4 regions of the Paenibacillus xylanexedens genome follow, and region 1 is predicted to be linked to each of the others. Evidence: riboswitches for the same ligand, from Rfam matches in the RefSeq annotation. Region 1 holds a riboswitch; each other region holds the start of a gene.
The links. A riboswitch is a leader RNA that binds a small molecule or an ion and turns the genes downstream of it on or off. The one in region 1 is predicted to bind cyclic di-AMP.
Positions count from the first base shown of each region.

Region 2: it holds a riboswitch for cyclic di-AMP, as region 1 does, so the genes downstream of both, BS614_RS03550 (C40 family peptidase) here and BS614_RS10950 (HAD family hydrolase) in region 1, are expected to answer to the same signal.
Region 3: it holds a riboswitch for cyclic di-AMP, as region 1 does, so the genes downstream of both, BS614_RS03175 (resuscitation-promoting factor) here and BS614_RS10950 (HAD family hydrolase) in region 1, are expected to answer to the same signal.
Region 4: it holds a riboswitch for cyclic di-AMP, as region 1 does, so the genes downstream of both, BS614_RS14270 (C40 family peptidase) here and BS614_RS10950 (HAD family hydrolase) in region 1, are expected to answer to the same signal.

Region 1 is NZ_CP018620.1:2,497,654-2,505,650, reverse strand. It holds gene BS614_RS10980 (thiol-disulfide oxidoreductase DCC family protein) at 1-59, opposite strand, end outside; gene BS614_RS10975 (hypothetical protein) at 248-526, opposite strand; gene BS614_RS10970 (zinc ribbon domain-containing protein) at 626-871, opposite strand; gene BS614_RS10965 (organic hydroperoxide resistance protein) at 1,082-1,501, opposite strand; gene BS614_RS10960 (Nramp family divalent metal transporter) at 1,901-3,196, shown strand; gene BS614_RS10955 (HAD family hydrolase) at 3,302-3,985, opposite strand; gene BS614_RS10950 (HAD family hydrolase) at 4,113-4,511, opposite strand; cyclic di-AMP (ydaO/yuaA leader) riboswitch at 4,627-4,802, opposite strand; gene BS614_RS10945 (glutathione peroxidase) at 5,174-5,653, shown strand; tRNA gene BS614_RS10935 (tRNA-Leu) at 5,805-5,887, opposite strand; gene BS614_RS10930 (urease accessory protein UreF) at 6,332-7,033, shown strand; gene BS614_RS10925 (hypothetical protein) at 7,300-7,503, shown strand; gene BS614_RS10920 (nitrogen regulation protein NR(II)) at 7,531-7,997, shown strand, end outside.
Region 2 is NZ_CP018620.1:827,689-835,685, reverse strand. It holds gene BS614_RS03565 (YwhD family protein) at 150-653, opposite strand; partial or broken gene BS614_RS03560 (M1 family metallopeptidase) at 755-2,747, shown strand; gene BS614_RS03555 (hypothetical protein) at 2,758-3,609, shown strand; cyclic di-AMP (ydaO/yuaA leader) riboswitch at 3,855-3,992, shown strand; gene BS614_RS03550 (C40 family peptidase) at 3,996-4,466, shown strand; gene BS614_RS03545 (GNAT family N-acetyltransferase) at 4,822-5,316, shown strand; gene BS614_RS03540 (c-type cytochrome) at 5,467-5,823, shown strand; gene rbsK (ribokinase) at 5,898-6,881, opposite strand; gene BS614_RS03530 (4a-hydroxytetrahydrobiopterin dehydratase) at 6,926-7,222, opposite strand; gene BS614_RS03520 (hypothetical protein) at 7,473-7,766, opposite strand.
Region 3 is NZ_CP018620.1:753,395-761,391, forward strand. It holds gene BS614_RS03170 (TatD family hydrolase) at 304-1,074, shown strand; cyclic di-AMP (ydaO/yuaA leader) riboswitch at 1,316-1,569, shown strand; gene BS614_RS03175 (resuscitation-promoting factor) at 1,843-3,027, shown strand; gene rnmV (ribonuclease M5) at 3,183-3,728, shown strand; gene rsmA (16S rRNA (adenine(1518)-N(6)/adenine(1519)-N(6))-dimethyltransferase RsmA) at 3,733-4,635, shown strand; gene yabG (sporulation peptidase YabG) at 4,695-5,591, shown strand; gene veg (biofilm formation stimulator Veg) at 5,745-6,020, shown strand; gene BS614_RS03200 (small, acid-soluble spore protein, alpha/beta type) at 6,276-6,452, shown strand; gene ispE (4-(cytidine 5'-diphospho)-2-C-methyl-D-erythritol kinase) at 6,602-7,456, shown strand; gene purR (pur operon repressor) at 7,554-7,997, shown strand, end outside.
Region 4 is NZ_CP018620.1:3,172,582-3,180,578, forward strand. It holds gene BS614_RS14245 (YkvI family membrane protein) at 1-171, opposite strand, end outside; gene BS614_RS14250 (xanthine phosphoribosyltransferase) at 376-957, shown strand; gene BS614_RS14255 (hypothetical protein) at 1,055-1,384, shown strand; gene BS614_RS14260 (hypothetical protein) at 1,504-1,722, shown strand; gene BS614_RS14265 (carboxymuconolactone decarboxylase family protein) at 1,864-2,193, shown strand; gene BS614_RS14270 (C40 family peptidase) at 2,267-2,731, opposite strand; cyclic di-AMP (ydaO/yuaA leader) riboswitch at 2,737-2,868, opposite strand; gene pelA (pectate lyase) at 3,288-4,250, shown strand; tRNA gene BS614_RS14280 (tRNA-Leu) at 4,427-4,510, shown strand; gene BS614_RS32135 (carbohydrate-binding protein) at 4,659-5,084, opposite strand; partial or broken gene xynC (glucuronoarabinoxylan endo-1,4-beta-xylanase XynC) at 5,085-6,353, opposite strand; gene BS614_RS14290 (divergent polysaccharide deacetylase family protein) at 6,805-7,599, shown strand; gene BS614_RS14295 (N-acetylmuramoyl-L-alanine amidase family protein) at 7,574-7,997, opposite strand, start outside.

The DNA of each region.
Region 1 (7,997 bases):
ACGCCATCCACCAGTACGATGGGATGTCCCTGATGCACATCCGTTTGATTTGCTGTCATATTGGCTGCCTCCTATTGTTGCGGTTAGAGTAACTTACCCACTTTGAGCCATCTTGTTCACTAATTCTAAATTTATTTATAGAAGTAGTTCAAAAAGACTGAAAACCACTCTTTTTGAACAAGCATTAATGGGAAATAGAAAGAAAAAGAGCGCAGGCACTGTGCCTACGCTCGTATCTGTCCGACAATTACTCCGTAACTGCCTTTTCCATCCATTGGTCATCGATCATTTGTTGATGCAGGTCACTTGCCCACTGGTCCATACATTTGCAAATAAAATCTTTGCGACATACTGGACAAGGCGTTTTCTGCAAACGACTGATATTGGTCATCTTCCATTCCGGGGAACGGGAGTAGAATACACGGCATTTTGTACCGTCTACCAAATTCATTTTAAATTCGTACAATCCGTCTTCCTTGTTACCATAAGCTAATTCTAAATCTGCAATACGCGGTCTATAAGACATGGATATCACCTGTTTAATTCAAATTTGGTTCATGCAATGACACTACTCAGTACTAAGTTATATTAAAGAAAATTCAGTTCAATGTCAACTCGCGCATGTCTATCCGCCAAACAGAATATCCAGAATAGTCCCTACCTGCCCCTGTTTTTTCCCTTTCAAGACATCCGGATCAAATACTTCAACATACCCGCAGGAAGCACAAGCCACGAACAGGTAGTGGTTATGCTGTATATCGAACATCTTGCTCAGGCCTGCTCCTGACATGGAAACTTCCTTAATGTTACAATCCGTGCCTCTGCATTTCGTACACACAAATCGCCGCTCGATCATCTCTTCAATACTCATCTTTGTTCCCCCTTTATGGAATGTGTAGCATGAAGTGAGAGTGCAATTATGTAAAATAGTACGCGATCTGGCATCTAATCTCCTGCATCATGTCCTTATATGATAATCAACACAAAACCCTGCCGATTGCCAGCAGGGCTTTGTAGTCGAACATCAGGTATCTGGGATAACCTGCTCTATATGTTCCCTTTACTTACCAGGAGTCAAATCTTAAACTACGTTTAATACAACATCAATGTTGCCGCGTGTTGCTTTGGAATATGGACAGAAATCATGTGCCTTGCGGGCCAGATCTTCTGCTTGACTGTGATCCACACCAGGCATACTCACGTCCAGGCGAACAGATAATTGAAAACCGTCATCCGCAGGGTCTTTACCAATGGATACGTTACTTGTAACGACCACATTCTCCAATTTCACACCTGCTTTACGAGCAACATTGGCAAGGGCACTCTCATAACATGCTCCATATCCAGCTGCGAAGAGCTGTTCAGGGTTGGTACCTTCACCACCGGAACCTCCAAGCTCTTTCGGCATTTTCAAATCATGTTTGAGCACGCCATCCGAAGAAGTTACTGAACCTGTACGTCCACCTTTAACTGTCGCTACTGCTGTATATAAAGCTTCCATTAAGAATCTCTCCCTTATCCATTTAGTTTTTACTGCCTTCCTTTCAATTTAAACTTCTGGCTCATTTTGAAACGCATTTTAGTTCTTTATAAGCTTTTACAACTTTATTATTTTCATGCATTTCAACGCCATGGCTGTATTTTTCCCAAGGTTGGTTAATATACGAAGGGGCATCTTCAAATTAGAACCGAAATTTTTGTGTTAATACATAAAAGTTGCACTAGACAAAAATTATTGAAGGAGTACAATGTAACAATAAACATAAAAATTTAGATATATCATGAGCGGTTTGTCCCGCATCAATATTTCCAAATCAATAATTCAAAGTCAGGTGATTATCGTATGAGTAAAAAAAATCCGTTCAACGCTCCTTCAAGAGAATCATTGTCTACTGCGGGCATGACCCCTTCCCTTGGAGAAGCACATAGTTCCATGAAAGTTCCGCAGAATGCTGCATGGTGGAAGAAATTTCTCGCCTTTGTAGGCCCAGGATACCTCGTTGCCGTAGGTTACATGGACCCCGGTAACTGGGCAACAGATATCGCAGGTGGCTCGCAGTTCGGGTATACCTTGTTATCCGTCATCCTGCTCTCGAACCTGATGGCCGTTGTACTTCAATCGTTAGCCGGAAAGCTTGGAATCGTCACTGGACGGGATCTGGCCCAAGCCTGTCGCGAACGCTTCAGCATGCCTGTTGTCATGATGTTATGGATACTGTGTGAGCTTGCCATTGCAGCTACTGATCTGGCTGAGGTCATAGGTTCTGCCATCGCGTTAAAGCTGTTATTTAACATCCCCATGTTATACGGCGTTATCATCACCGCAGTTGATGTACTCCTGATTCTTGTGCTGCAAAACAAAGGCTTCCGCGCTTTGGAAACACTTGTCATTGTGCTGATGGCGACCATTGCCCTCTGCTTCGGGATTGACCTGTTCCTGGCAAAACCGGATATGGGCGGTGTTCTCCATGGTTTTGTACCAAATGTTGAGATTCTACAAAACCCGGCTATGCTCTATATCGCCATCGGTATTATAGGGGCAACCGTGATGCCGCATAATCTGTACCTGCATTCTTCCATTGTGCAGACCCGTCAGATCGAACAGACACCACAGGGTAAAAAAGAAGCTATTCGGTACTCGACCATGGACTCGACAATCGCACTGACACTTGCCCTGTTCATTAATGCAGCCATCCTGATTGTATCTGCTGCTGTATTCCACAGTGCTGGTATGACGCAGGTTGCCGAGATCGCAGATGCCTACCATCTGCTGACACCTCTATTGGGTACTACGGTTGCAAGTATTCTGTTCGGTGTGGCGCTGTTAGCATCAGGTCAGAACTCTACCCTTACAGGTACACTCGCTGGGCAGATCGTTATGGAAGGTTTCCTGAACATTCGAATTCCGGCTTGGCTGCGCAGACTGGTCACACGTCTGATCGCCATCATCCCGGCGGTAATTGTTACAGCGATTGCAGGAGAACACGGCACAGAAGAACTGCTCATTTTGAGCCAGGTCGTGCTGTCGCTTCAATTGCCCTTTGCTGTAATTCCCCTGGTGATGTTCACGAGTGATAAAAAAAGCATGGGTGCATTCGCCAACAAATTGTGGCTCAAAATCATCTCATGGGTCATTGCCGCGATTATCGTTGTGCTGAATGTATATCTGATCATTCAGACGATCCGCTTGTTCTAATCTCGTTCTTATCGACAAAATACTAAAAAGGCTGATCAACTCCGGTATTCTATACCCAAGTTGATCAGCCTTTATTGTTGCAATCCAATAAACAACCATCTGCATCTAATCCTGATTTGGCATCAGTAACGGCAGAAGTTGATCCAATGAATCAACAGTCCAATCCGCACGTTGGTCATCCGATAGTTCTGGCTGGAATCTTCCGTAACCCTGCATAATTCGAATCGTACGCATGCCCAGCTTCCGAGCAGGAATAATGTCATTATCGATCCGATCCCCGACCATGACGGCTTCCTCTGGCGCGCAGCCTGCCTGTTTCAGGGCCACAGCGTATAACTCGGGATCTGGCTTGGACACCCCTTCTTCAGCCGAGCAGGCCAGAACATCAACATACTTCCGCAGTCCGTAGCTTTCCAGTCTCTCTTCCGTTCCAGGACTCTGATTGGCAATAATGCCAATGTGATAATGCCGTGACAACTGCTGAAGAACAGAATCCGCTGAAGGAAAAGGACGTTCAAGATCTTTTTGAAACTTCAGCTTGTCCTGAATCTGTTTCTGATGCCCCTCGTCTTCAACAAATGTGCGAATCGCCACTCTCATAGGCCATTGCTCATATTTTCGGTAACAGTTCGCGAACAGTTCGCGTACCGCCTCAATTGTCACCGGATACCCCAAAGCACAAGCTTCACGGACGAACTGTCCGATAATATCATCAACCGGCTCCCATTCATCCACCAGTGTATCTCCAACATCAAAAAACAACCACTTTAATCCACCCACATCCGGCACGCCAATTCCTCCTTGTAAGCATAAAAAAGAAGACTCACCATCTTGCATGAGTCTCCTCAAACTTCCGTTTATCGATACATTCAATTATAACAGGCACCTCACACCTGAGCAATCACAAGCTATGGCATTAACCATTGAGGAGAAAGCCAACTTCCCCATTGAGCGAATATACAATCCGGTCTGCGCCCATGCCCCGATAGATGCCCTTAGGATGACTCTGCTCCGTAATGACGCACAGGGATTTCGATGTCCATGAACGGCAGATCTGTAAATAACGACAGGTCAGATTCAGGCTGTTCTCGAAAATAAACACGTTGCCTACGCTGCCCTGCGGCAAAAACCATTTTTGAGCTGCAGCCGTATTCATGCGAATGACATGTTCTACTCCGATTCTACGGAGTCGGCGCTCTTCCCCTGCACTGTTGGTTAGAACGGCAAACGGCATTTTTTTGTACATCAGCAATTTGATAAATTTGCGTCCTGCTTCATTTGGAGCAGTCACTAAGATCATCTCAGTATCCATCATTCGTTCCTCCCTTGGCGTGAAAAGACAACAAAAAAGAAGCGTGGGGGACCAAGGCCTCCCGAACGCTTCTTAAAGAATCCATGGCGAAAACGCCATGAACCAGCGTACGGCTTGTTGCCTCTCCCTTTAACGCTTACGAGGTTAGCTGACGGATTCGGGCGCGAGAGTCGCCCTATTTCCGGCTGTCACCGGAAAATTCACCCCATGAATGCCTACTGTCCTGGACAGCGCATTCCGTTGGTTCCCCCGTTTTCCACTCATGAATGAATGGAAACTCAGCGATTAAAACATCGTTCGTATATCTTAAGATAAGATCGAGCGATATTATCGTTTGTTTCGTTTTTCATATACAATTTAGTTTAAATTGAAATTACGTTATGAATCATACACCCGTGCCATGACGGTGTAAAGTCCTCACAGATCACCGAATCGGCAGATTTTTGCCAATACTCATCCATAATAACGCTTACAATAAGGTTATACTCTATCCATCTCTTCAAGGCTATCTAATTCTCACTCTGACGAAAATCACTTCGCAATTCATTCACGTATTCTGCACAACTTGCCTGTTTTGATTCTTTTAACACCATATAAGTTTTGCATTATTTAATTGTAACCAATATAATAGAAGATATAAGAGTAAATAAATGGAGGCGATTTAGATGACAGTCTACGATTACAAAGTGAATACCCTTCGCGGTCAAGAAGTTGAAATGTCCGACTACCGTGACAAAGTGCTCCTGATTGTGAATACGGCAAGCTCATGCGGACTTACCCCTCAATTCAAAGGTCTGCAAGAATTGCAAGACAAGTTCCAGGATGCGCCATTTGAAGTCCTTGGTTTCCCAAGCAACCAGTTTGCACAGGAAAAAGGATCTTCCGACGATATTGCCGAGTTCTGTCAGATGAATTATGGCGTGAGCTTCCCCATGTTTGAGAAAATTGATGTGAACGGCTCAAGCGCTCACCCTCTTTTCCAACACCTTAGCACAGAAGCTCCTGGCCTGCTCGGCTCCAAAGCAATCAAATGGAATTTCACCAAATTCCTCGTGGATCAGAACGGACAGGTCATTAAACGTTATGCTCCCAAAACAACACCGGACAAGATTGAAGAAGATATCAAGAATTTGCTGCAAAAATAATACATTGGCCACCCGTAGCCGGAAGGTAGAGCACCATTGCCCCGGTAATGGATGGCCTTTTTTTCTCAACTTTGATGTCATACTGTTCGCAAAAGACAAAAAAAAAGAAGCTTTCCATTAACGGAAAGCTTCTTTTTAATCGTTCATATGATGCGGTCGAGAGGACTCGAACCTCCACGGGCATACGCCCACTACCCCCTCAAGATAGCGTGTCTGCCATTCCACCACGACCGCATGTCGTAAATAATCGGCAACAGAGTTGATTATACCGGGTTCTGAACTAAAAGTAAAGTATTTTTTAATACTTCTTTTTCAGCTAGGCATTTTCATCAAAAATCGCATAATCTCGTCATCTTTACCCATGAACTGCATATTATTAGATTTGATCCCCTCTTTTTCGGTAAGAGCCGATCTTGTTGATTCATTTATATATAGTCCTTCCTTATATGTAGTCCTCCCTGCACTTCACCACATAAATAACACAATAAGTTATATAAAATAACACAAATATTAAATCCCAGATTTGATCCATTAAATTTCACTGATGCTATTGACAAAAAGCGGACATTTATGGGATGATAACTATCATATAATTCGGATTTTTAAACATAAAGCAAACAAAAAGGAATATAAATGTCACTTTAAGTAACATTTAACGAACACAGGAGGCGAATGATTGTGAACCGTGGGAATAAGCTGCTCGATTATGTCAAACTGCTTGATTCCTCTATTCAGGTTGGAGGGTTCACCCATTCCTTCGGCATGGATATCCATATCAGGGAGGGTACCATTCGTAATGCTGAAGATCTCGAATCATTCATGCGTTGTCAGTTGCATCCCAGCATCGTTCGTCTTGAAGGTATGGCCATCAAAGGCATCTATACCGCAGCAGATCACAAGGATACATGGCGGATAGCTCTGATCGACAAGCTCGTCCATGTTCAGCGAACCCCTGGAGATCTCAGAGAACAAGCTGCCGCCATGGGTAAACGATTGATCAGACTCGCACGCGCTCTGCACCCCTGGATTGAATTCAGCCAGCTCGAACAGATTTTTGCCAAATACGATTCGGTTGGCTGCCTCTCCACTGTTCATGCCTGGATTAACCACCACCTCGACATCCCGGTCGAAGAGGCGGTCCTTGGTTACCTGCATTCAGCCATGAATGCCTGCATAACCGAAGCCTCCAAAGTCATTCCCCTGAACAACGATACAACCAAGGATCTGATGGTCCGCCTGGCCACAGATCTGGAGAATGAATGGAAGACCGTCAGCGCCTCGGCTGCGGATGGACTGGCACAGCCAACCTCGATGTCCATGAAATCATTTTTCCCCAGTTTCCATATGCTTGGAGCTGGACTTCATGCCTACAGGGCCTAATCCTCTTCCTCCTCATACCTGCTCCCCTTCATTCAAACAAACTAAAAAACACGCGGCAACCTCCTTGCCGACGTGTTTTTTGTCATTTTATTTGTTTTATTTACGTATTTACGCCATTTATCATCACAAAATACACTTTTTTCCGTCTTTTTTAATTGTTAGATGACGAATTTACGTATATAATGAAACATACAGCTCGCATTTCTATATATTCTACATGAAGAAAGGGCGGCTGAATACTACATTCTAATCAGGGGTGAACCCTTTTGAACAAGAAAAAACCAGTTACTCCGTTCGGATGGGCCATCAAACGACGGCTAACCGAACTTCAAGTGGACCAGAAGACCTTTTGTGAACAGCATGGCATCCCACCCTATCGTTTATCCAATCTTATTCACGGCACACGCAAAGCAACCCGATTCAGGCACCTGGTCGCTGATATTTTGGATATTCCAGATGAACTGAGATAAGATTTCTGCCAAAGGAGGGTCCTATCCATGAGACATGTTACATCCGATCTGGAGAGGCTGTCGTTCCAGTCCATACGTCACCAGCTCATCATCGTTGATCACAATTGGATTATCCAAAGTTGTAACCGTGCCTGGCAACAGGGACTCGGTCAATGCTCACCAAACCCGGATATACACAGTAGTCATAGACATTACCTGCACCTGACGGAAGCCTGGGCAAAACGAGGCAAGAACGCAAACATGGCACTTGTCGCACAGAATTTGAAAGAACGCGGAATACCCTTTAATCGAAATCATACATATGACATCTGCGTGTATACTGTATACAACGAAAAGAGGTGGTTTCGTGTAGAACTCACCCCTCTATCTTATGCAAATTCAATTCTGGATACCGATCTCGCTTTGATTTCACACATGGATATTACCGAACAGAGAAAGACAGAACACCAATTGAAGAAGGCATTGTCTGAAGTGCGCACATTGCGCGGACTGCT
Region 2 (7,997 bases), 1.7 Mb from region 1:
TTGAACAATTGGAAATTCACTTCGGATGAAAACTCATAATTATTCAGATCGATGAATAGGATTAAAGCACAAGCAAAAGACCCCCAACCGAACTTTCCGGTCAAGGGGCCTTTTGCTTTTTTCTTTTAGACTGTGTTGAAAGATCTGCCTTAGGCGAGTGCTTCCTTCAATACATCTGGAGAAGCATTCCACCAGTCTTCGTTGTGTGAGATCAGCAGTGTCTTAAGTGCAGCTCGAGCTTCAGGTCCAAGCTCATCCAGCATGAAGCGACGCTTCAAGGCATAATCCATGCGATTCACATGTTCCGCCAGCAGTTTCCATCCACGTCTTGCTTCCGTATCAATCCACATCTCACATGCCGTTGCTCCACCATAGAGTTGGCCTTCCTCCGTGCGATCGACAGCTACCCACACCAGCCATACCTGGCGTCCGTTGGGCACATCTTCACGATTGGTAGAGAACTTGATATTGCGTTCCACTTTGCTCTTCGCATGCATCGCACCGATATCGATTTTGGCTTCGCCATTATCAATAATGACCGGGGAAAGGTTATTCAGCTCAATGGAGCCTGCACCGAAGCCTTTATGCTTGCTTTTTGCACTAACGATATTCAAGGCAATCTGTTTTTTGCCGTTTTGCTCGTTTTGGTCCATGTTTATAACCTCCAAGGGTTGATACAAATATTTTAACTAATAATTGCCCCATTGCAAACATATACATGCTGTAGATGCTTGTCAACGGGAGGTATTTAACGATGATTCCACGACGCGCCAAGAGCTGGCTCACTGCATCCCTGGCCCTGTGTGTACTTGCCGGAGGGATATGGATCACTCTGGGTTATAATCGCTCAACTCATTCCGAATTGCCAGTACTCGCCCCCGAATCGGGCAAGCCCAAGGCAATAGCCCCAACTCCAGCACCTCCAGAAAGTGTACAGACCCCTACTGCCGAAGTGTACAGCAACCGTGTTGTGGAATATCACATGGATGTAAAACTGGTCGAAGGGAATGTACTGGAAGGGACTCAGACGATTACCTGGACACATCCAGGTAAAAAAAACCGTCAGCGAGCTTTACTTTCATATGTATCCCAACGCCTTCTCTTCTGCTGACACCACCTTTATGAAGGAATCCGGTGGAAAGCTTCGGGGTGATGTCATGCCTACCAATGGTTACGGCTCCATGAACATTACCGAAATGAAAACGGAGGACGGGCTCTCTCTGCTACACCGGATGCAGTATGTGCAACCAGATGACGGAAATATCAAGGACACCACCCTCATTAAAGTACGCTTGCCCAAACCCGTCAAAGGCGGGGAAAGCATCACGCTCCACACTCGATTTGAAGTGAATCTGCCGAAGATTTTTGCCCGGATGGGAACTGCTGATCATTTTGTCATGGCAGGTCAGTGGTTTCCCAAATTAAGTGCCTATGAACCTGTGGGCAGACGTGGACGAACAACGGAAGGCTGGAATCTGCACCAGTACCATGGCAATTCAGAGTTTTACGCTGACTTCGGTATATATAGTGTGCGTATTCGGGTGCCTGAAACATACAAAGTAGCTGCTACCGGATTTCCGACACAGCAAGCCGTGGTGAAGAATGGAGAAAAGGTCTATCAATTTTACGCCGATGATGTGCATGACTTCGCATGGGCAGCTTCACCGGATTTTGTCTACGCCGAGGAACCCTTCTCTGCACCCAATGTGCCTGGTGTACGAATCAAGTTATATCTGGACCCTGCTCATCAGGATCTGAAAGAACGTTACTTCTACGCCGCGAAGGCCGCTCTAGCCAATTATAGCAAATGGTTTGGCCCATATCCTTACGCTACCTTATCCATCGTAGTTCCACCCAAAGCGGGGAACGGCGCAGGAGGTATGGAATACCCTACGCTAGTTACGGCCTTTGGAGCCGATGATACTACTCCGGGTTATGACCTGGAACGTACCATAGTCCACGAGATCGGACACCAGTACTTCTACGGCATGGTTGCCAGCAACGAATTCGAGGAAGCCTGGCTGGATGAGGGATTCACCTCTTATGCAGAAGACAAACTGATGGAGCAGGAATACGGATTGATTCCGAATCTGCCGGTACAATCGGGACTGATTACGTCTCCTTCATCCTTAACACAAGAATCCTGGAAGTTTGATTCACAGGATGAGTATGCAGCCAATGTCTACACACGCGGCAAGCTAGTATTGCTCGGCATTGAACATCAAGTTGGTGCCAAGAAGATGGAGCGTATTCTCTCTACCTATGTGAAGAAGTACCGTTTCAAACATCCCACATCCGCTGATTTTCAAAAGGTTGTGGAGCAAGTGACCCGCACTTCCTGGTCTGATTATTTTGATCAATACGTCTATGGTAATGGGATGGCTGACTTTGCTGTAGAGAAGATTCGTATTACGCCCGTACAGAAAGACGGTCAAACATTGTACGAGTCATCCGTGACGATCACAAAAAAAGGTAGTGATTACAGCGCCGTTCCTGTTCGCATTGCTTTTGAAGACGGGCATATCCTCACCAAGCAATGGAATGGCAAAGAAGATCGCATCACGTATAAATTAACTCACACATCCCCCGTATCCTGGGCCATGACCGATCCCCTGTACACGATCGTGCTGGAGAACCGCCATATGAATAATTTCCTGAAATCCGGACTGGATGAGCGAGCGAAGTCCCGCTGGAGCATGAGTGTAACCAAACTAATAGAAGCCATATTCGGAGGTCTGTCATGGTGAGGTGGAAACGGTGAAAGCGAAAATACGTGAAGGCTGGTTTCTCGTCCGTCAGCATATGTTCATTGCCGCACTCTTATTTCTTTATCAACTCATTTGGGGATATTTCTTCTATCGAATGGTACAATCGGCGGTCATCCCACTACTCCTTCGCTATCCAGATGCTGATGCCGGTGAGCTGAGTACACTTTTGTTCAAAATGGAAAGTCAACTTAACCTGTCTACCCATCCGGAGGTTCATCGTTATCTATGGATTCTCGGGGGCATGCTGCTGGTTCGCATGTTGATCAGCCCCCTCATTCAGGCAGGACTGCTCTACTCACTTCAGCACTTTAATTCTACAGAAGAGCGTATCCCCTTTGTCCGCGGAATCAAAAATCTGTGGAAACCGATGCTACTGCTCCACACCATACGTACATTATTGATACTTCTGCCCGCCTACTGGCTCATACCGAAGCTCTACTCAATTCTCATGGACGGATTTCATTCCCTTCAATTACTTTTGCCTGGTATACCATATGTCGCTGCCTGGATCGTATATGGTTGGATCATCCACCATGTCATACTCTACATGCAGTTCGGTGTTTCGGCACCAGAAGGAGAAGGCGGGGCTCACGGTACCCTCAAAGCCCTCTGGATTGCACTGCGTCATCTCATCGCCGTAATCGGCATTGCACTCCTGCTGGGCGGAGTACACCTGCTCGTCTTTGGGGCATTCACTACAGCCTCATGGTTATTAACGGGACTTACCGGACTTATACTACAACAGACGTATCCACTTGCCAGATGTCTATTGAGTCTGTGGAAAATATGCAGCCATTTCCGATTATGGCAGTCCAAAATATCCAAAGGTGAGAGCAGATAGTTTAAAAATTGTTACCATCACATGTTAAACTCATGGCCTAATATGTACTTATAAATAGGCAAACCTCAACCTTTTCCCGTCAAAGGTCGAGGTTTTTTTTGCTAAATTTGTTGCTAAACGTTGCCAAAGCCGTACTCCTCTGTTACAATAATCGCAGTGAGTTTTTAGTAACAACTTTGTAATCTTTACATTCATATTTGTAACTACTTAAAATTAAATCGTCATTTCTTGATTTCGCAGGTGCATAACTAGCATAGCCAAATTCCTGGCACCTGGGAAGCGGGGGAACCAGTTATGGGTGAATTGATCTTGCTACAGAGGGATCATAGGGGACCTTCAACCGAATCCTTAAGCTAACCTCGCAGGCGTTGGAAGGGGAATATCTCTTGTTCAAGAAGAAATTAACCGCAGCTGTACTTAGCATCACATTCGCTTTATCGCTTGGTGCAGGTAGCGCATTCGCAGATTCAAAGATGGACAAAGTAATTGATTCAGCAATGGGAACTACATATCAAAGTGGAGGAACAACGCTCAACGGCTTTGACTGCTCCGGATTTACACGGTATGTATTCGACAAGTTGGGTATTGATTTGGCACGCCAATCCAGTTCCCAATTCGACATGGGCGATTCCGTATCCCGCATGGAAATGAGAGCTGGCGATCTGGTGTTCTTTAATACAACAGGTAAAGGCGTATCTCATGTAGGAATCTTTGTAGGGGATGGAAAGTTCGCACACTCCTCTTCATCCAAAGGTGTTACGATCAGTGCATTGAGTGAAAACTATTGGGCCAATCGTTATGTTGGCGCGAAACGGATTATGAGCACGGACGCATATGAATCACTGGCCCTTGACTAGGGACAAGCTGAGCAACATGATGCTGTAACCATTAACCATACTGGAACGAAGCAAAAAGCATAACAGAACCGCCCGGTACATTCTCCGCAGGAATGTATCCGGCGGTTTTTTTGTGCTTCAATCCTTATTCATGTTGCAAGCTATACTCGGGGTATATCCTGCGACATTAACAGGTTCATTTTGCGTTCGTTCGTCCGTGCCCTTATGATGTTTTTACCCATCCCGTTATAATATAAACGAAATTACCGGAACTTTTGTTTCATTTTTTTTCTTGGGAAGGAAGACTTGCTAAATGAACATCACTTTTGTAGAGTGGACAAAGAGTTCTGTTTCAAGGAAAGGAGCATGCAGGTGTATGAAGGAAACCCCTGTGACGTTTCACGTTGTACCCATGCGAGAAGAACATGCGGAGCTTATCTGCAGTTGGCAGTATGACCCGCCTTACAATATCTACAGCTGGCTCCCCTGGGAGCAGATGAAAGCTCTGGAAGTGGAATTCGGAGATGCACAGCTACGGCAGGAGCAATATGCGATCGTCTTGGATCAGAACGATCGTATATGTGGGTTTGCTCAATACTTCCCACTTGAAGGGGTAACCCGGATTGGCCTTGGCATGCATCCAGAGCTGTGTGGTCAGGGTCAAGGGACAGCTTTTGTCACTGCCATTGTACAGGAAGCCATTCGCCGAAATCCCACGAATGAGATTGATCTGGAAGTACTCACTTGGAATGCTCGTGCCATTCAAGTCTATCTGAAGAGTGGATTTGTCACCCATGATACATACGAACGGCAGACCCCAACCGGCTTGAAGCCCTTTCACTGTATGGTTTATGAAGGGCCTCGCGGTTAGAATCCATTGCAAAACAACCAAATTTGCCCCTTGTTATGTGATTAGTTCAAAAAATTCCCACAAAATGCTATGATGTCAGTACAGGTTCCGTTATAATGATATGGATAGTTTCAGGTTAGATGATCTTTCATTCTGGAGGGGACATAAGGGATGCACAAATGGATCATGAGCGGAGTATTTTTTGCAGCATGCGCTTTAGCTATTGTTTTAATGTTTACGCTTCCAGGGAAAGAAGAAGTGGCTGAAGAAGCCAAGCCAACCATGCCGGAAGTAACATTGGATGCCGGACAAGCTGAAGCACTGGTCAAAGCCAATTGTATCTCCTGTCACGGGGATCAGCTTCAAGGTGGCGTAGGACCTGCTCTGGCCAACATCGGCAGCCAGGATGATCTGGAGAAAATCTATTCTACGATTGTCAAAGGTAAAGGTGGTATGCCTTCCTTCAAGGGCAAACTGCAGGATGAAGAGATTGCAAATATCGCCATGTGGCTGTCAGAGAAGAAATAATCTCTGCACACGCATAACAAAGAGGCACTTAATCCCCTTTTCGGAGAATAAGAGCCTCTTTGTTATATCAATTATTAAGCCTCTGCGGCATGCTCAGCCAGAAAGGCCTCAACTTCACGTGCGGACGGCATCCCGGACTGGGCGCCGAGCTTTGTCACGGATAACGCGGCCGCACCCATGGCGAAGCCTACGGCCGCGTCCAAAGTCTCACCGCGCGCGAGGGCTACTGCCAGCGCGCCGTTGAAGCAATCGCCAGCGCCGGTCGTATCGACGGCGCTTACGGCGTAGCCGGGCGCACGGCACGCGCCGGCACGCCCTGCTTGTACGCGGCCACCAGGCGCCGCCGCGTACACAGCCCCCTCGGGGCCGAGCGTCGTGACGACAGCGGCCCCGAGGGATGCGGCGAGCTCTGCGACCGCCGCATCCAGGTCTTCCGGCCGGAGATGATCCCGGCCGGTAAGCACGGCAAGCTCGCTGCGGTTCGGCGTGACAACGTCGACGCACCGCAGGAGCTCTTGGGGCAGACCCGGCACCGCGGGAGCCGGGTTGAGCACCACCAGTGCGCTGCCTTCAGCCGCCAGTTGGGCGGCGCGGGTAACCGCTGGCAGCGGGATCTCCAGCTGCAGCAGCACCGCTGCGGCTGCAGTCAGGCTTTTTACCGTATCCGCCTCTTCCAGCATCTCAGGCACCACTTGCCCATTCGCACCAGGAATAACGATAATCCGGTTGTCTCCCCGAGAGAGCCAGATGGAAGCCGTCCCTGTTACCGTGTCTTCCAATATGCGAACCCGCGAGGCATCTGCACCACTTTCCGTCAGACTGTGCAGCAGACGTTCGCCAAAACCGTCCGATCCCACCGCGCCAATCATCGTAGTCTGTCCACCCAGACGCGCAGCGGCAACAGCCTGGTTGGCCCCTTTGCCACCAGCGAGATAATGTAGCTCCTCACCGCTCACCGTCTCTCCCTCTTCCGGAATCGTGTCTGTCTTCACCACAAGATCCATATTGAGACTGCCTACGACAGCAATAAGAGGTTGTTTCTGATTATAGTCTGACATGTATGGTTCACTCACTTCTGGCCGCGTGATAATAACCGACCTCGTTATTGCGACCTCATTTTGTCATAAGCTTCGTTATATTGCCCTGCTTCCTTGATATCTACAGATGTGATACCACCCGCATCCCATGATGTGAGACGCAACGTAACCGTTGTATAATCAATCGTAATAAAAGGATGATGATTGAATGCTTCCGAGATCGCAGCGACCTCATCCACAAATGCAATCCCTTTCATGTAGTTGGAGAACACGAATTTACGTACAATCCACCGTCCCTCTTCCAGTTCCCAGCCTTCCAGCCTTCCCAGATGAGCTTCGACTTCCTCTTGCGAAAAAACCATGCGTTATCTTCCTCCCCATAGGATGGTACATTACAGACATGCGTCCGTATAACCACCGACACCTTCGGTGCGATCAACAGCAACCTCAAAGGCCAGGCTCACCGCCATGCGGTTGGCCCATTTCACGACTAACATCTTACCACGGACAAGCTTCAAAATCCAATCAACTACATGGCATAGAACCAATAACCATAAGGCTTTGAGGGGAATTCCAATTCCATTTATACCCCTGAAAATGCATGTGAACACACTAAATTAAAGGTACAAATGTCAACTCTTCTTCCCCGATCAAAATATGAATGCGGTGCTGTTCCTTATCATGGATGACCACGCCACTTCCAACCGGAATAACGGACTCCTCGCCCAGCGCATAGAACAAATCCTCCGCCAACGCCTCATCCACTTCAAGTTGGTCAGATGCAGCCAGTCTCTCCCACTCTTCCGCGTCCATTTCAAAGAAAACATACCGATCCGGTATGCGTCCGATTGCCGTTGTCAGATCTGTCAAAATTCCTTCATAATCCCGTCCATGCTTTACGCCCATTGGCTTTTCACTCCTATTCGGCCCCTAAGGAGCGGATTTGATCTTATTATACCTGAAAATAGCCCTTAAAAAAAAAGGCCTTCTGGTCGATAAATACATATATGACCGTTTTAACTGTTTTAGCAACCGTAAGGAATGCCTAACATTGAACGGATTGCGGCCAAAAATTCGTCCGGAAGCCCGAACACAGCCGCTTGAAAGGATTCAATTTTATCTCATGGATGAGGTGTA
Region 3 (7,997 bases), 1.7 Mb from region 1:
GATATCAAAACACTTTCTAAAAGAGCTATTTTCCATGATACAGTAATCTGCTTTAATGGGGAGTATATGTAGATCGACATAATTTTGTAAATGCAAGCAGGCAGAATGAGCACAATTAGCAATATATAGATCAGAATATCCGTATATCTTCTATATATTGTAGTTGTGAAGAAACAAACGTAATGATGTAATACACAGATTACCCAAAATGTTTTATGTATGAGTCATTGAATTATTGAATTTTACAAATTGGATTTTGAAAAAGAAGATAGTCGTTATTTCGACATGAAGGGAGATACAGACATGATGCTGTTCGACACACATACACATCTGGATGCACCACAATTCGACGAGGACCGCGAGGACATGATTCAGCGTGCTGTGGATGCAGGAGTTGGTCGCATGATCAACATTGGCTTTAACCGGGAGACAATTCCAACCACAATGAAACTCGCCGAAACATATGACTTTATATATGCAGCTGTAGGGTGGCATCCTGTAGATGCGATCACAATGCAGGAGGGCGATTTGGATTGGATTGCATCTTTATGCAAGCATGAAAAAGTGGTTGCGATCGGTGAGATTGGATTGGATTATCACTGGGATACTTCACCAAAAGAAATACAGCATCGCGTATTACGACAACAAATTGCTTTGGCGCGTGAAGTGAACATGCCAATTGTCATCCATAATCGGGATGCGCATGAGGATATCATAAGAATTTTGCGTGAAGAGAAGGCGGGTGAAGTTGGTGGTGTGATGCACTCGTTCTCGGGCAGCTGGGAAACAGCAAAAAGTTGCCTCGATATGGGCTTCCATCTCTCCTTCGGAGGACCGATCACATTCAAAAATGCAAAGCAGCCTAAAGAGGTGCTGGAGAAGGTTCCTATGGACCGGTTTTTCATTGAAACAGATGCTCCATATTTGACACCTCACCCTTATCGTGGGAAGCGAAATGAGACAGCGCATGTACGTCTGGTTGCAGAGGCAGCTGCGGAAATTAAAGGCATTTCGGTGGAGGAAATTGCTGCAATAACAACCAAAAATGCCATGGAACGATTTGGGATTCGTTAAAAAAACGAGCAAATGAGGTGAAAAAGGCAGGTAAGCGGAGGTAATTTGCCCTTTGATCCAAATAAATCAAGAATATTACAATATTTTAACCAAATATTCAGAAAAACGTACTTGATCAACGCTTTACAACATGCATCAAAACAGGATATCATCTTTTCAGTGAATTGTTGTGCGGAAAATTGGACAGATGTTCGGGGGATGAACAAAGGGACACTTTCCGATGAAACAACATTACTTTCATGAATCAGTCTCGCTGAGTCTCCGTTAACGGAGAGCGGGGGAACCAATAGGGCTTAAACATCGGTGTATTTAGCCGATGCGCAACGTTCGCTGACCCAAAAGCAGCGAAGGGAACTGCGAAGCCGTATTTGATTTCTTCTTTGGGTCTCGGGGTGAATTCAAGGGCGTCCGCCATGAGCGGGTGACCCAAGATAGGGCGGCTCTCTTTCGCCCGAACCCGACAGCTAACCTCGCAAGCGGAAAAAGAGAGGCAACCTCGTGCATGAATTTCCGATATTCAAAATCATTCGGAAGCCACGAAAGAGTTCCTCTTACACTCTTTCTTTGGCTTTTTTGTTTTTGAATAAAAGAAATATTGTCATCATACGGTAGGTATTCAGGAGGATGACATCATGTTGCGAAGATTGATTCATGGTGCAGAACCGGATTATGTTGGTCCAATCTGTGTTCTGTAGAAAATTTGGTATAGTCACGTCAAAGACATCATGCATTACTTTAGACGGCGAGGCTATGAAGGAGGACGGAGAAGTGGGCACATTCCAACCAGAAGAGACCCATGAGTCACGATCATCCAGTAAGTCTTTCGCGTTGCGGTGGAAGCATGAGAACATGCGTCAAATGGCATTGATCGCGATTTTCTCAATTGCGCTTACAATCATGATCTTGTTAGTCGTTTACGGTCAGGCCGGGAAACAAATTTCACTGGTTATTGATGGCAAAGCTCAGGTGGTAGAGACTCGTACAGGAATGCTTCAGGAAATGCTGGAGGAGCAGTCGATCACAGTCAGCCCTCACGATAAGGTATCCATGTCCATGAATGGGGCGTTAACAGATGGAGACCGAATCGTTATTGAGCGGGCCGTTCCAGTTAACATTACGGCAGACGGAGACACCAAGACTCTCTATACAACCGATTCATCGGTAGAAGATGCAATTCAAAAATCAGGTATTCAAGTTGAAAGTAATGATAAAGTGTATCCGGCGCTTGGAACTGCGATCAAAGCGGAGATGAAGATCCGTGTAGTGCGCGTAACAAAGCGTACAGTGGATGTAGAGCAACCGATCGCTTACAAAGTCATTAAAACGGCTGACCCTAGCTTGTACAAAGGGGATAACCGTGTCGTTGTGAACGGCAAAGAAGGCACAATTGTGCAGCATATCGAAAAGGTATTTCAGGATGGAGAATTGGTCTCCAAAAAAATGGTCGGCAAATCTGTCGCGAATAATCGTGTAGATAAAGTGATCGCTGTCGGCACCAAAGCAAAACCGGTCGTGAAAGAACCTGAGATTCAGACCGTATCGGCTCAAACGTCAACAACCAAAAAGGCTACAACAACGAACTCGAAGAAAACATCTGCCTCGGGCAGCAAAGTGATTACCGTATCCGGGACTTCTTTTAAATACTCCAAAGTACTTAAAAATGTATCCATGACTGCCTACTCTTCCGAAGAGCCTGGCATTGGAACTAAAACAGCTTCCGGTACTCGTGTAACGGAAGGACGCACCATTGCGGTTGATCCCAAAGTCATTCCAATTGGCTGGTGGGTATATATCGAAGGTCTGGGATTCCGTCGTGCGGAAGATACAGGCGGTGCCATTAAAGGCAACAAAATTGATGTGTATTATGACAGTGTGAAGCATGCCCTGAATTTTGGACGTAAGAAAGGCAAGACGGTCTACGTGATCGGTCCGGTGAAGCCGGAAGCGAACTAAAATCGTTTTACTTTGAAATGGGAATGCTATAAAATAGTTGCATGAATGATTCATGCGGAATATGCGGCGGAGGAGTCTGAATTCAGTCTCCCCCGCCGTTTGGCAGAGAAGAGGATATTCCTCTTCTCTTTGCGTTAGAAAGGAAGAAATGGAACATGATAAAAGAAGTCATTGTGGTGGAAGGCCGTGACGATACGGTGGCTATCCGTCGGGCCGTGGAAGCCGATACCATAGAAACAGGTGGATCAGCCATCAACCAACGCATTCTGAAGCGGATTGCGCTTGCTCAGGAGAGACGGGGAGTCATTGTACTGACAGATCCGGATCATGCTGGCGAACGCATTCGTAAAATTATTGCGAACAAGGTGCCAGGCTGCAAACATGCCTTCATTCCGGAAGCCGATGCAACGCGCAAAGGGGACATTGGGGTGGAGAATGCCTCACCAGAGGCGATCCGTCATGCGTTGGCACGCGTACATACTTCATACGAAGGTGCTCCGAGCCTGATCGATTGGGAGGACCTGATCGCGGCAGGACTTATTGTGCATCCGCAGGCTGCTGCACGTCGCATGGAGATGGGTAATCTGCTGGGCATCGGTTATTGTAACGGTAAGCAGTTCCACAAACGTCTCAGTGTATTTCAGATTACACGGGAAGAGTTCTCTACAGCATTAGCGCAAATTGAACGTGAAGGATTGTGAGCATATGAAGAACATGGAAGAAACGATTGAAATTGCAACGCCCAAGCGTACGAAAGAGATTATTCAAAGACACGGATTCTCATTTAAGAAAAGTCTGGGTCAGAACTTTCTGATCGATCAAAATATACTGAACAAAATTGTTAATGCAGCCGATTTGGACGAGTCCAAGGGTGCGTTAGAGATCGGGCCGGGTATTGGAGCCCTTACGGAGCGACTGGCTCGGGTAGCCGGTCCTGTCACAGCCGTAGAGATTGATCAGCGCTTGATCCCAATCCTGGGAGAAGTGATGCAGCCTTATTCGAATGTACGTGTTCATCATGGGGATGTGCTGAAGCTTGATCTGGCTGAGTTGTTTAATACGGATTTTGCATCCGTGGACAAAGTCAGTGTCGTGGCTAACCTGCCTTATTATGTAACGACTCCAATCATGATGAAACTGCTGGAAGAGAAGCTGCCGGTAGACAGCATTGTTGTCATGATTCAAAAAGAAGTGGCTGAACGCATGGCTGCTGCACCAGGATCAAAAGACTACGGCAGTCTGAGCATCGCAGTTCAGTACTACAGTATGCCGGAACTTGTGTGTATTGTGCCTCCTACGGTCTTCATTCCGCAACCTAATGTGGAATCAGCTGTCATTAAGCTGAAAGTGCGTGAGCAGCCACCAGTGGAGATTCCGGATGAAACACACTACTTCGAAGTGGTACAGGCTTCTTTTGCCCAGCGGAGAAAAACAATCTCAAACAATTTGAAGGCACGTTTCTTCACAAAGGAGAACCGGGAACAGGCAGACATTCTGCTGGAGCAGGCAGGTATTCAACCGTCCCGACGTGGAGAGACGTTGAGTCTGCAAGAGTATGCCACACTCAGCACCGTAATGTGGGAAGCTGGGGTACGTGCAGCGCTGTAAAATTTGAATGAACCAAACCGGGTCTCTGCCCATACGATGGGGTAGAGGTGATTACGTTGATGAATATCGGAGACTTGGTCGTTCGGAAGTCATACGGCGGCGATGTGACTTTTCGGGTGGAAGGCCTCCAGTTGGATGCTGCGGTCATTAAAGGGACTGAGTTCCGGCTGATTGCCGATTCCCCGGTGGACGATTTGATACAGGTTCCCTACGAACCACAAAGCGCCAAGACCAGACAGGCGCATATTAAAGCACATCAGACCCTGTCCCGTCTGCAGCAGAATCGTATGGAACAGGCTGAGCGGAATCGTGAAGGTCTGGTACAGGATTGGTCTGCCCAGCAGGAACCGGCTTATTTTGAAATGCCTGGAAAGGTGCTTCATCTGGATGGAGATCCGAACTATTTGAAAAAAAGTATGGATCTCTATGAGCAACTTCGTGTGCCCGCAGAGGGACAGTATGTCCATGAATCGGCAATGGCAGATACCTTATACCGCTTATTACCCAAAGTACGTCCGGATATCGTAGTTATTACGGGTCATGATGGGGTGTTAAAGACACGTCAGCCCTATGACTTATATAGTCTCGGTAGCTACAAGAACTCGCAAAATTTTGTGTCGGCCATTCAGGTGGCCAGACAATATGAACGCCATCTGGACGCACTCACTATTGTGGCAGGGGCCTGTCAGTCCCATTTTGAGGCACTGCTGCGCGCTGGAGCGAACTTTGCCAGTTCTCCAGGCAGAATTCTCATTCATGCACTTGATCCGGTCTATGTGGCAGCCAAGGCCTCCTTTACTTCTGTGCGCGATACGGTCAACATGAGTGATGTTCTGCACAATACCATCAGTGGCAGCCAGGGTGTGGGTGGTGTCGAGACACGGGGGAGTTACCGGGTAGGTCTGCCTGGGCTGAATGATTTATCTACGCTAAAAGTGAACCCGTCGGCAGTCTGATGTAGGCCATTTTAAGTCCCAATTTGGGGCTTTTTTTGTTTGCAAAAAAATTCATTGACAACAACTTTTTGATGCTGATATAATAATTAGTTTTGATTTGACAATGACTGTAAAATCCGGTATAATGGACAAGAAAAGAGGTGGTCGTCGACAATGGCTAAAAACACGCTGTTGGATATCAAACGCAATCTCGATGCACATATTGGTCAGAAAATTATGTTGCGGGCTAATGGTGGCCGCCGTAAGACCATTGAGCGTACGGGTGTATTGGAAGAAACGTACCCTTCTGTTTTTATTGTTAAGCTTGATGAGGAGCAAGAAACCTTCAAGCGAGTATCTTATAGTTATGCGGATATACTTACGGAATCGGTGGAAGTCATGGTTTATGACCCGGGCAGCCAGACGCATAGCTCCTATATGGAGACGTAAGTATCGATTTACAGGCGATTCGCCCCATAAGGCGGATCGCTTTTTTGTTTTTTAAACACCAATTTTCCCTCTAACGTAACCCATACATACTCAGGAATGAGCGAGGAACGGTCGCGGCATACTATATGGACAGGTGAACGGACAGTTTCTTAAGCAATGCAGGAAACTGAATATGGCCTGATGACAAAATGTCCAAAACGTGAACGAACTACGAACTCATCACATTATGAAGGATACTTTGGAGGAGGATGGTTCATGAGTCGCAGAAGAAGAAGTGTCATGTCAGAGGATCTGAAGAATGAGCTCGCGAAAGACCTGGGCTTCTATGATACTGTGCAACAGGAAGGCTGGGGCGGAATTAAAGCCAAGGATGCAGGAAACATGGTAAAACGTGCAATTCAACTTGCTGAACAGGCTGCGCGCAAATCTTAATCCGTTTCAAGCAGACTGAAAAGCGGGGAAATCCGTCAGGAATAACCCCGCTTTTTCCCCTTAGATGCGGAATACAAATGACTTGACAGCCCCATTTTGATATAATATGTTAAGTTGTCTTAGGGAAAAGGTGAGGACGGGTGAACGCCTTGAAAATTTACGAAAAAGCGCCTGCTAAAATTAATTTGATGCTGGACGTTTTACATAAAAGAAGAGATGGATTCCATGAAGTTGAAATGATCATGACCATGGTCGATCTGGCTGATCGACTGGAAATGTCGGAGCTGCCGCGAGATACTATTTTCATCTCCAGTCAGGCGGGTTATATCCCGCTCGACGAGAAGAATCTGGCTTTCCAAGCAGCCAGACTCATTAAGGAGCGCTATAACGTGCGTACGGGTGTCCATATTCATCTGGATAAAAAGATTCCAGTTGCAGCCGGACTTGCCGGCGGCAGCAGTGACGCAGCAGCAGCGCTGCGTGGATTGAACCGTCTGTGGCGGTTGAATATACCGGATCACGAACTTCAGGAGCTTGGAGCTGAACTTGGGTCGGATGTTCCATTCTGTATCACAGGAGGGACTGCACTCGCTACAGGCCGTGGTGAGAAGTTAACTCCCATTCCTAATCCGCCGCAATGCTGGGTAATTCTGGCCAAGCCTCCGATTAATGTGTCTACAGCCGATGTGTACGGAAGGTTCCGCAGTGACAAGATTGTTCGTCATCCGAGTGCAGCTAAAATGGAGCAGGCTATTCGCAATCAATCATTTACGGAAGTCTGTGACCAGATGGGCAATGTGCTTGAAGATGTGACGTTGAAGCTGTATCCGGAAGTTCAGCATCTGAAGGATGCCATGATTCGATTGGGTGCAGACGGCGTGTTAATGTCTGGTAGCGGTCCAACGGTATTTGGTCTGGTTTCCAAAGAATCCAAGGTTGCCCGGATATATAACGGTCTGCGTGGGTTCTGTAAAGAAGTGTATGCTGTACGTATGTTAACGTAAAATTCGCTTTTATAATGTACAAACACGTATAAAGGTGTTATATTCTTAAATAATTATTCGGATTTGGATGTTTCCGTGATCGTGAGGATGGATCTCTGTGAAGAAGTTAAAACGAAGCGCAAGGCTGGTTGAAATGACGCAATACTTATTGTCCAGACCGCATACGGTTATTCCGTTGACCACATTTGCCGAACGTTATGGTGCCGCAAAGTCTTCAATTAGTGAAGATTTGGCGATTATCAAAGAAGTGTTCGAAGAAGGTGGGTCAGGAGAGCTGCATACACTGGCTGGAGCAGCAGGGGGAGTAAGATGGATTCCGAAGGTATCCCGAGAACTGGCACTTGCATTTGCGGAGCGACTCTCGACCCAGCTCGCGCAACCTGATCGGATCTTGCCTGGAGAATACCTGTACATGTCCGACTTGCTTGGTCAGCCCGCATTGATGAATGAAGCCGGCAAGATTTTTGCAACGGCCTTTGGCAATATGAATATTGATGTGGTTATGACGGTAGAGACCAAAGGAATTCCACTGGCTTATGCG
Region 4 (7,997 bases), 670 kb from region 1:
TTTGGTACCTAACCAGACAAAGAGCATGGTGGATAAGCCTATGGTGATGGTGGCCCATTTGCCATACTGGGTAAAAAACTGCAAAATTTCCTGCCCTGTAGCGAAGCCGGCTCCAACAACCGTTCCGATGTATGTAAATGCGATCTGCAGCACCCGAAATGCCTGTTTCATGTGTTTCCCCTCTCAGGCCCCTGTATAGTTTGGACATGCGGGTACCATGGTACAAGGTATGCTTGACCCACGAAAGTCATGACAATCGATAATGAGCTTTGGCTTGAATTACGTCTCAAGGACAGCGCCCAGGCAATTTCGCTTGAACTTATAGATAGATATATGATACTTTTACCTCATAGGATAGGCTTGGGAGGTCAAATCATGGAATTATTGAAACAACGAATATTACAAGAAGGTGTGGTTATCTCGGATCAAGTATTAAAGCTGGATGGTCTGTTGAACCACCAGATTGATCCTGCATTAACGATGGAGATGGGACGTGAGTTTGCTGCCCGTTTTCGTGAAAGTGGAGTAACTCGGGTAATCACGGTAGAATCCTCAGGGATTCCGGTTGCGTTTGCCGCAGCCTATGAACTGGGGGTGCCCCTTGTATTCGCCCGTCGCAAAAAAACACTTCTGGCTGATCCTGATGCTTACTGTGAACGTGTACCGTCCTTTACCAAAGGAATTGTAACTGACATTATGGTATCTCGCGAGTTCATTCATGAGAATGACCGCATTTTGTTCATTGATGATATTATTGCCAATGGAGATGCCGCTCGTGGCGTCATCAAAATTATCGAGCGTTCCGGTGCGGAACTCGTCGGATTCGGCGTTGTGGTCGAGAAAAGTTTTCAGGCAGGGGCACGCACGATTCGTGAACAGGGTATTCCGGTGGAAGCCTTGGTACGCATTCGTTCCCTGAATAATGGTACGGTACAATTTGACGATAACGAAATGTGACATTTTAAAGGAATAGGGCCTATTTTTTGAACTATGCCTTTGCATGACCGCCGATTTCATTTATAATGGGGTTATGTTAGGGAGAGGAGGCAACACCATGGGGAACCAACTGGCAACAGAACAATTTTTTAATGATAAGCTGGCGGAATCGAAAGTTCATTTTGAACGTGCCCTGGATTGTAAACATACGGAATTCGATGACCTTTATCCCTATATGATTGAACATCCTCAATTTTTCTGGTACAAACGCTATGTTGCCTGGTCAGAATTACTGACGATTGTAGGCTTGTGCGAAGAGTTGTCCTTCTCTTGGAAAGAACAATTTACACCGCATCAAGTGGAGTACCTTGAAGAACGTGTGATGTCCGCCAAAGTGCTTGATTTTTGGTTCGAAAAGAACGACAGCAAAGAGCACGCGCAGCGGTAACTTTCAGTCGGGACATAATTTCGAATGACATGACAGTCCAATACAGTCACGTGAGACCTAAATGACTTTTCATTTAGGTCTCTTTTTGTAAATAAATTTGAAATATAGGAGCCATGAAGATGATTAGTGATACAGAATTGGACGCCCTGCGTCTGTCAGGTGAGAAAGTTAGAGTCGTACGGGACGAGCTGGAATCGAACGACGTGAAGGGGATTGTGGTTGCCTGGGATGGGGAGCAGGTACTTATCCGTCGTCAGAATCGACGTGTCGTTAAGCTGGACCGAGGTTACAGCTATCAGCTGTTCAGCGAGCCGCGCCAGAGTCCACTTAGTGAGTAACAGCTTATAATTATGGCAGGGCCATGAGCGTTAAATGTTTGGAATTACCATGATTTCTTGGCATAATTGGCTCACTCGGGAGAGAAGATAGGTACAGTGAGGAAGATCTGTAACTATAGCCGAGAGGGTGTGCTACAAGCCATGACATTGATGAATGATAAAGTTCATGCCTACAAGGATCAGATTGGAGCATTAAGCGATGTACTGCCAGGTGTGGTGAAGTCGTATCATGAGTTTACCGGAGAATGTTTCCAACCTGGCGTGATTGATGCGAAGACAAAACAATTAATTGCGCTCGGCATTGGATTGTTTGCCAACAATGAGGTATGTACCTTCTACCATGTAGAAGAAGCCCGTGCCAAGGGTGCAACAGATCAGGAGATCATGGAGACCGTAGCCGTGGCCGGAGCTGTTGGAGGAGGACATGCCCTGTCTCAGGGTGCGATGCGAGTGCAGAAGGCGCTGCATTAGTAAGTAATGCAACATACATTTTTAAGTGCAAAAAAGGCATCCGGTTAATAACCGATGCCTTTTTGTATGTGAATCACATTTTACCTAACATTTTATCGTACATAAACTGTCCAGTTACCCGACGTGCTGTTACATAGCGGTCATTGAAGTATGGATTCGATAACTTCGTGATGCTTACACCTTTACTGCTGGAGGCATGAGCGAATTGTCCACCGCCGATATATACACCTGTATGTGAAATGCCTTTGCCCATCGTATTAAAGAACACCAGATCACCTGTCCGAACATTGCTTTTGGCTACCGGAGTACCTGCTTTGGCTTGCTGTTGCGAAGTTCGTGGCAATTCAATGCTGTATTTGTTGAAAAGATATCTCATAAAACCAGAACAGTCGAAGCCGGCTACAGTTGTGCCACCCCATTTGTAAGGAATACCTGTCATGTTGTTCACTACGGAGTTGATACTGCTTGCCTCTGTGCTTGTTGCCCCGGATGTAAATAATACAGCTGCTCCAAAAATGGAGATAATCAGTTTTTTCAAAATCAATGTTCTCCCTTCGATGCCTACGGAGTTAGCTAAGGGTTCGGTAGAAGGTTCCCTATATTTCCTATGTATAAGAATAATTCACCCAAAATGGTTCCCCCGTTTTCAAACATGAAACTCGGCAATGAATAATTAAGTTTTTGTAACTATTTGAAACTATATTGCATAAATGCGTAATTGTCAAACCCATTTAAACCCTTTCTTAATACCTCAATGTTAGCGGAATTAAGGTTTTTATATGAAAGAAGGGATCAAGTTTGGGTATCATTCATGACAAAAACGTCATTATTGATTCGTTTAAGACGAATTTGGATAAATAAATAGGTTTGTCATGAGTTAAAAGAACTATTCCGTTATGTAGAATTAGAGAGATTATATTCATTAAGTTGCATATATTGACAAAAATCGATTTTTTGCATATTATCTGATTATCCAATCCACATATTGGATTAAAATTGATTTTATTATGCGATAAATACAAATAAAGGAGGTTTAGAGGCGCGTATCCTAGGTAAAGTAGAAGTGGGAGATTTATAAAAATGAACATAGGAGAGTGTTACATTTGAAAGCGAAGAAATTAGTTACTTTTGTCCTGGCATGCACCATGGTGTTCTCAGCAGTTGGAATGGCAGTTCTCCCTGTAGGGACGGTATCTGCTGCGGATGCATCGGGTACAACAGCGAGTATTTCTGATATTTTGAAGAACCAGCTGCCGGATGGAGGTTGGAGAAAAGATTATAAACAGACAAGTGGAGAGTGGGCGAAGTCCACGATAGACAACAAGGCTACATACTCAGAAATTAGAAGATTGGCGAAGGAATTTAAAAAGACGAATGATCCGCGTTACTCCACAGCTGCAATCAAAGGAATTAACTTTTTGATCAACATGCAGTATTCAAACGGCGGGTGGCCACAAGTTTACCAAAGCTCCGGATACCACAAGCATATCACTTACAATGATGATGCCATGATTAATGTAATGATCATGCTGGATGAAGTAGCAGCACGCAAAGGTGATTTCTCTTTTATCGACAGCACACTTGCTAATCGGAGTAAAAATTCAGTTGCCAAAGGTGTGGAGGCGATTCTGAATACACAAGTCGTTTCAGGCGGTAAGCTGACAGCATGGGGACAACAACATGATTCCAGTTCCCTTAAACCAGCGAGCGCAAGAATCTACGAAGTGCCATCGCTGACAGCTGGAGAGAGTGTAACGATTGTTAAATTTCTGAAAACCAGACCTGCTAACGCTAAAATTACCGCATCCATTAAAGGAGCGGAGGCTTGGTTTAACAAGGTGAAAATTACGGGTTACAAGTATGAAAGAGCAAATGGGGACAGCAAAATTATCGCTGATTCCAATGCGGCACCGATTTGGGCACGCTTCTATGAGATCGGAACGGATAAACCAATCTTTATTGGTCGTGACGGGGGAGTAAAATACAAATTAATTGATATTGATAAAGAAAGAAGAGGCGGTTATGCATGGTATGGTAACTGGCCTTCCAAGCTGTAATTTGAAGTATGCTTCCGTTTTAATGAACCAAACTATTAGCAGCAGTTAAAGGTGAAGCCCGAATCGACATGGACGTCTGGTTCGGGTTTTATTGTTATTATTTTCAGTGTTGACATGATAGATTCCGCATGATATATTATTCCTTGTCGCCGATATTGATGACGGAGATACAATATGCGGTCGTGGCGGAATTGGCAGACGCGCACGGTTCAGGTCCGTGTGGGCTAACCCCCGTGGAGGTTCGAGTCCTCTCGACCGCATCTAATAAAAAGACTCCTTAAGCTAACGCTTGAGGAGTCTTTTTTTTTTGCATTTTTTGATATAACACTAACATTAGACTTGAGTATCCAAGAGATTAGTGCTTAGCTGCACGTACAGCAAATGTCTTCCATCAGCCATACGGAACGTTTATTGTGCTGCGGTAACATTAACGCTGTCAATATTCGGTCCTTCCGATCCAGTGGTGACCAATTTCAATGTATTGGTCCCCGTGTTCATGGGGACCTGTATTGTTTTTTCAACCCAAGTGGACCAGCTTCCCGTAGCCGGAAAGGGCTCGTTGCTGATGACTTTGGTTCCGTTCACAAAAATGTCGAGGTTCCGTGTGCCGCTTTCCAGCGCATAACGAAACTTTACGTTTTTGGTACCTGTTGTCGTGTTATTAATGCCGTTCCATTGAATGGCCGAACCAGTCATCGCATTGAAGTTAACATACCCGGAGCCAGTGTAACCGGGGTTGATCGTTTCAATGGCAGCTTCCGTAAGTGACGTTCCGGTCTCGGCTTCATACGTAGTGCCACTGCCTGTATTCCCGCCGCTATTTCCGCCAGTAATGTTGGCAACAAACGTTGTTACGCTCTGAGGCGGGAGCTGTGCCGTGAAGGCTCCATTGGATACGGTAAGTGGGGTTCCGCTTGCCAGGTTTCGACTGCTGTCCGTAATCCATGAGGACACAGTGGAGGCATTACCATTCTGCAGAACGAATTTTTGGCTTGTGGCTGAAGTTCCACGGTTAATCGCCACGACGACTACTTTGTTATCACCTTTGTATGCAGAAACGAATGTGTTTGTATCCGGGTTCTTGGTTGCATCGACTCGCAGGTAGCCTGGACGCACGAATTTAGAGAAATGAGCCATATTATACCCGCGTTTACTTATGGTACCGTCCTCTTTCATCGGACCATACTGTCTGCGGATGTACCACCACACATAGGCCTGGAAATCACCTTCTACCATGGCATTGTGCATGTGATAGGAAACGTCTAGTGCTTCAGGCCAGCGGTCTGCTGAGTTGTTGTCACTATTCGGAACATACACCTCAGTCATCCACAGTTCTTTACCGGCTCCTTTTTGCTTAAAGAGAGGGTAGGCAAAATTCGAAATCTGGGTTCCATACGTATGTGCTCCCAGAATGTCCATGTTGGCAAGTGCCTGCGGATCATTCAGGATTGGGTCGGAAATGTTCTTTAAGTACTGGAAGGATTCAGGCGCCATGACTTTGGTACCTTGAATGGACCCGGCATTTTCTTTCATGAATCGAAGGATCTCTTGTGGAGTCCACCAGGTCCAGTCATGAGCATAATCCGGCTCATTTTGTACCGAGATGGAATACAGATTTACACCATTATTTTTCATATAAGTTACAAAGTCATTCAAATGCTGGGCATATGCGGCATATTTGTCGTATTTCAGGCGTTTGGCATTTGTGTCCCCATTGCGGTTGAACGTTTCAACCATGCTGCTTGGAGGATTCCATGGGGATGCGAATACGATAGCCCCCTTTTCAATAGCCCGTTTGGCTGTGGCAACTTCACGATACCAGTTATTAGAATCTGGATCAACGTAGATCCTGAGAATTGAGAAGCCTAACTGATTCTGGTCATTACCGAAAGCAGTTTCACGTTGAGCGGGAGTCAGATCACCAATCCAGGCAGGAAGGTTAATGCCCCCAAAGCCCTTGATCAGTTGTTTTTCCGAGGACAAATTAATGTTGGCATCGCTGGCTGCTGACACATTTGTCGGGGTTAACATCAAAGGCAGGGCTGTTAAACAGGCCAAAAGAACATTAATCGTCTTTTTTAGTTTGAATTTCACTACTTTCATCCTCCTCGATAATAGTAAGTTACATAGAGAAACCGCAACCAGGAATAACAAACAAGAATAGCGGATTGTCTGGCATTTATTTTATGTAAACCCTTTCAAAACCTCCTTCCATAAATCATAGGATAGAAATGAAGCATAGCACCTCTTTCATTTGTTGATTCTACTAAATAATTCCTAAACTGAAAACCTGACAAATTACAGTATTTTTTCTAATTAATCTCTATTTTCTAACTGTTCAATGACAGTTCTTGTCTGAATGCTAAGGAGAAAACGGGAATGATGGAGATCTTCACTTGAGATAGAGGTCTTCAATGGCCGGGATATGATCATTAAGGAAGGCTTTGGCTTACATAATCCTCCCTTCATTATCAAACAATGAGATCACAGAAGTTACGGGGAGGGAATCATGATGAAGGTACAGAGAAAGATTTATCGATTCATTGCAGGTATCATGGCATTTTTGATTGTGATTTACGCAGGCATATCGGCAGGAGGGCCTACAGCGGCAGCTTCAGAGTCCACATCAAATCACAAACGGTTAGCGATTATCATCGATGATGTTGGTAATGACATGAAGGGCACGGCAGAGATTCTGGCGATGCCAGTCAAACTGACGGTAGCGGTAATGCCTTTTTTACCAACAACGAAGAAAGATGCGATGGCTGCACATGAAAAGGGGATGGATGTGATTGTGCACATGCCCATGGAACCCAAGAAAGGACGACCTGAATGGCTGGGCCCGGGTGCAATCACATCCAATCTAACAGATGAAGAAGTACGCTCGCGTGTGGAGAAAGCGATTGATGATGTGCCCCACGCCATTGGCATGAACAATCACATGGGTTCTAAAATCACGTCCGACAAACGCATCATGTCCATTGTGCTCGATGTATGCAAGGAGCGGGGCCTCTTCTTTGTAGACAGTCGTACGAACTTTCGCTCCGTGGTGGGGGAACTGGCCATTTCCAAAAACATGCCACCTGTAGGTAATGACATTTTCCTGGATGATCAAAACTCCAAGCAACACATTCGCAAGCAATTGGATCTGGCAACTCAGCAGGCGATCGACAAGGATATCTGTGTTGTCATTGGTCATGTCGGTCATTCGGGGATGAACACATCCGCAGTAATTCGTGAATACGTCTCCCGTCTGCAAAATCAGGTTCAATTTGTAGGAATTGGTGATCTGGTTCGGGATGTGTGGAACTGGCGTGCTGCTCCTACACTACCGACAGATAATAAATAATGCCGTTGGCAATAGATTGGGCGATTCGTTTTTGCTCAGCGGGATCACTCATTCTGGCTCGATCTTCGGCATTGCTCAAAAATCCGGTTTCGACAATGACGGCAGGTTGCTTCACGTAATTTAATAAATAAAAGGGCTTGCCCCACACGACCCCGTGCCCCGTTCCGAACAACTTGTTCATGGCGTCCTGAATGGATTGAGCCAGTAAATAACTCCTGCCTTCCTTCTGGTGCAGTACCACCGGGCCGTGTGCAGCCGATCGGGGACTCCAGTTCGCATGGATGCTGACCACGATATCTGTACTTACTTCTTCGCTAAGGCTTTTACGTTGGGCAAGGTCTCTGGTATGACGGGAGCGGCTGTTCAGCCAGCGGTTCTCATCACTAAGTGCATAATCA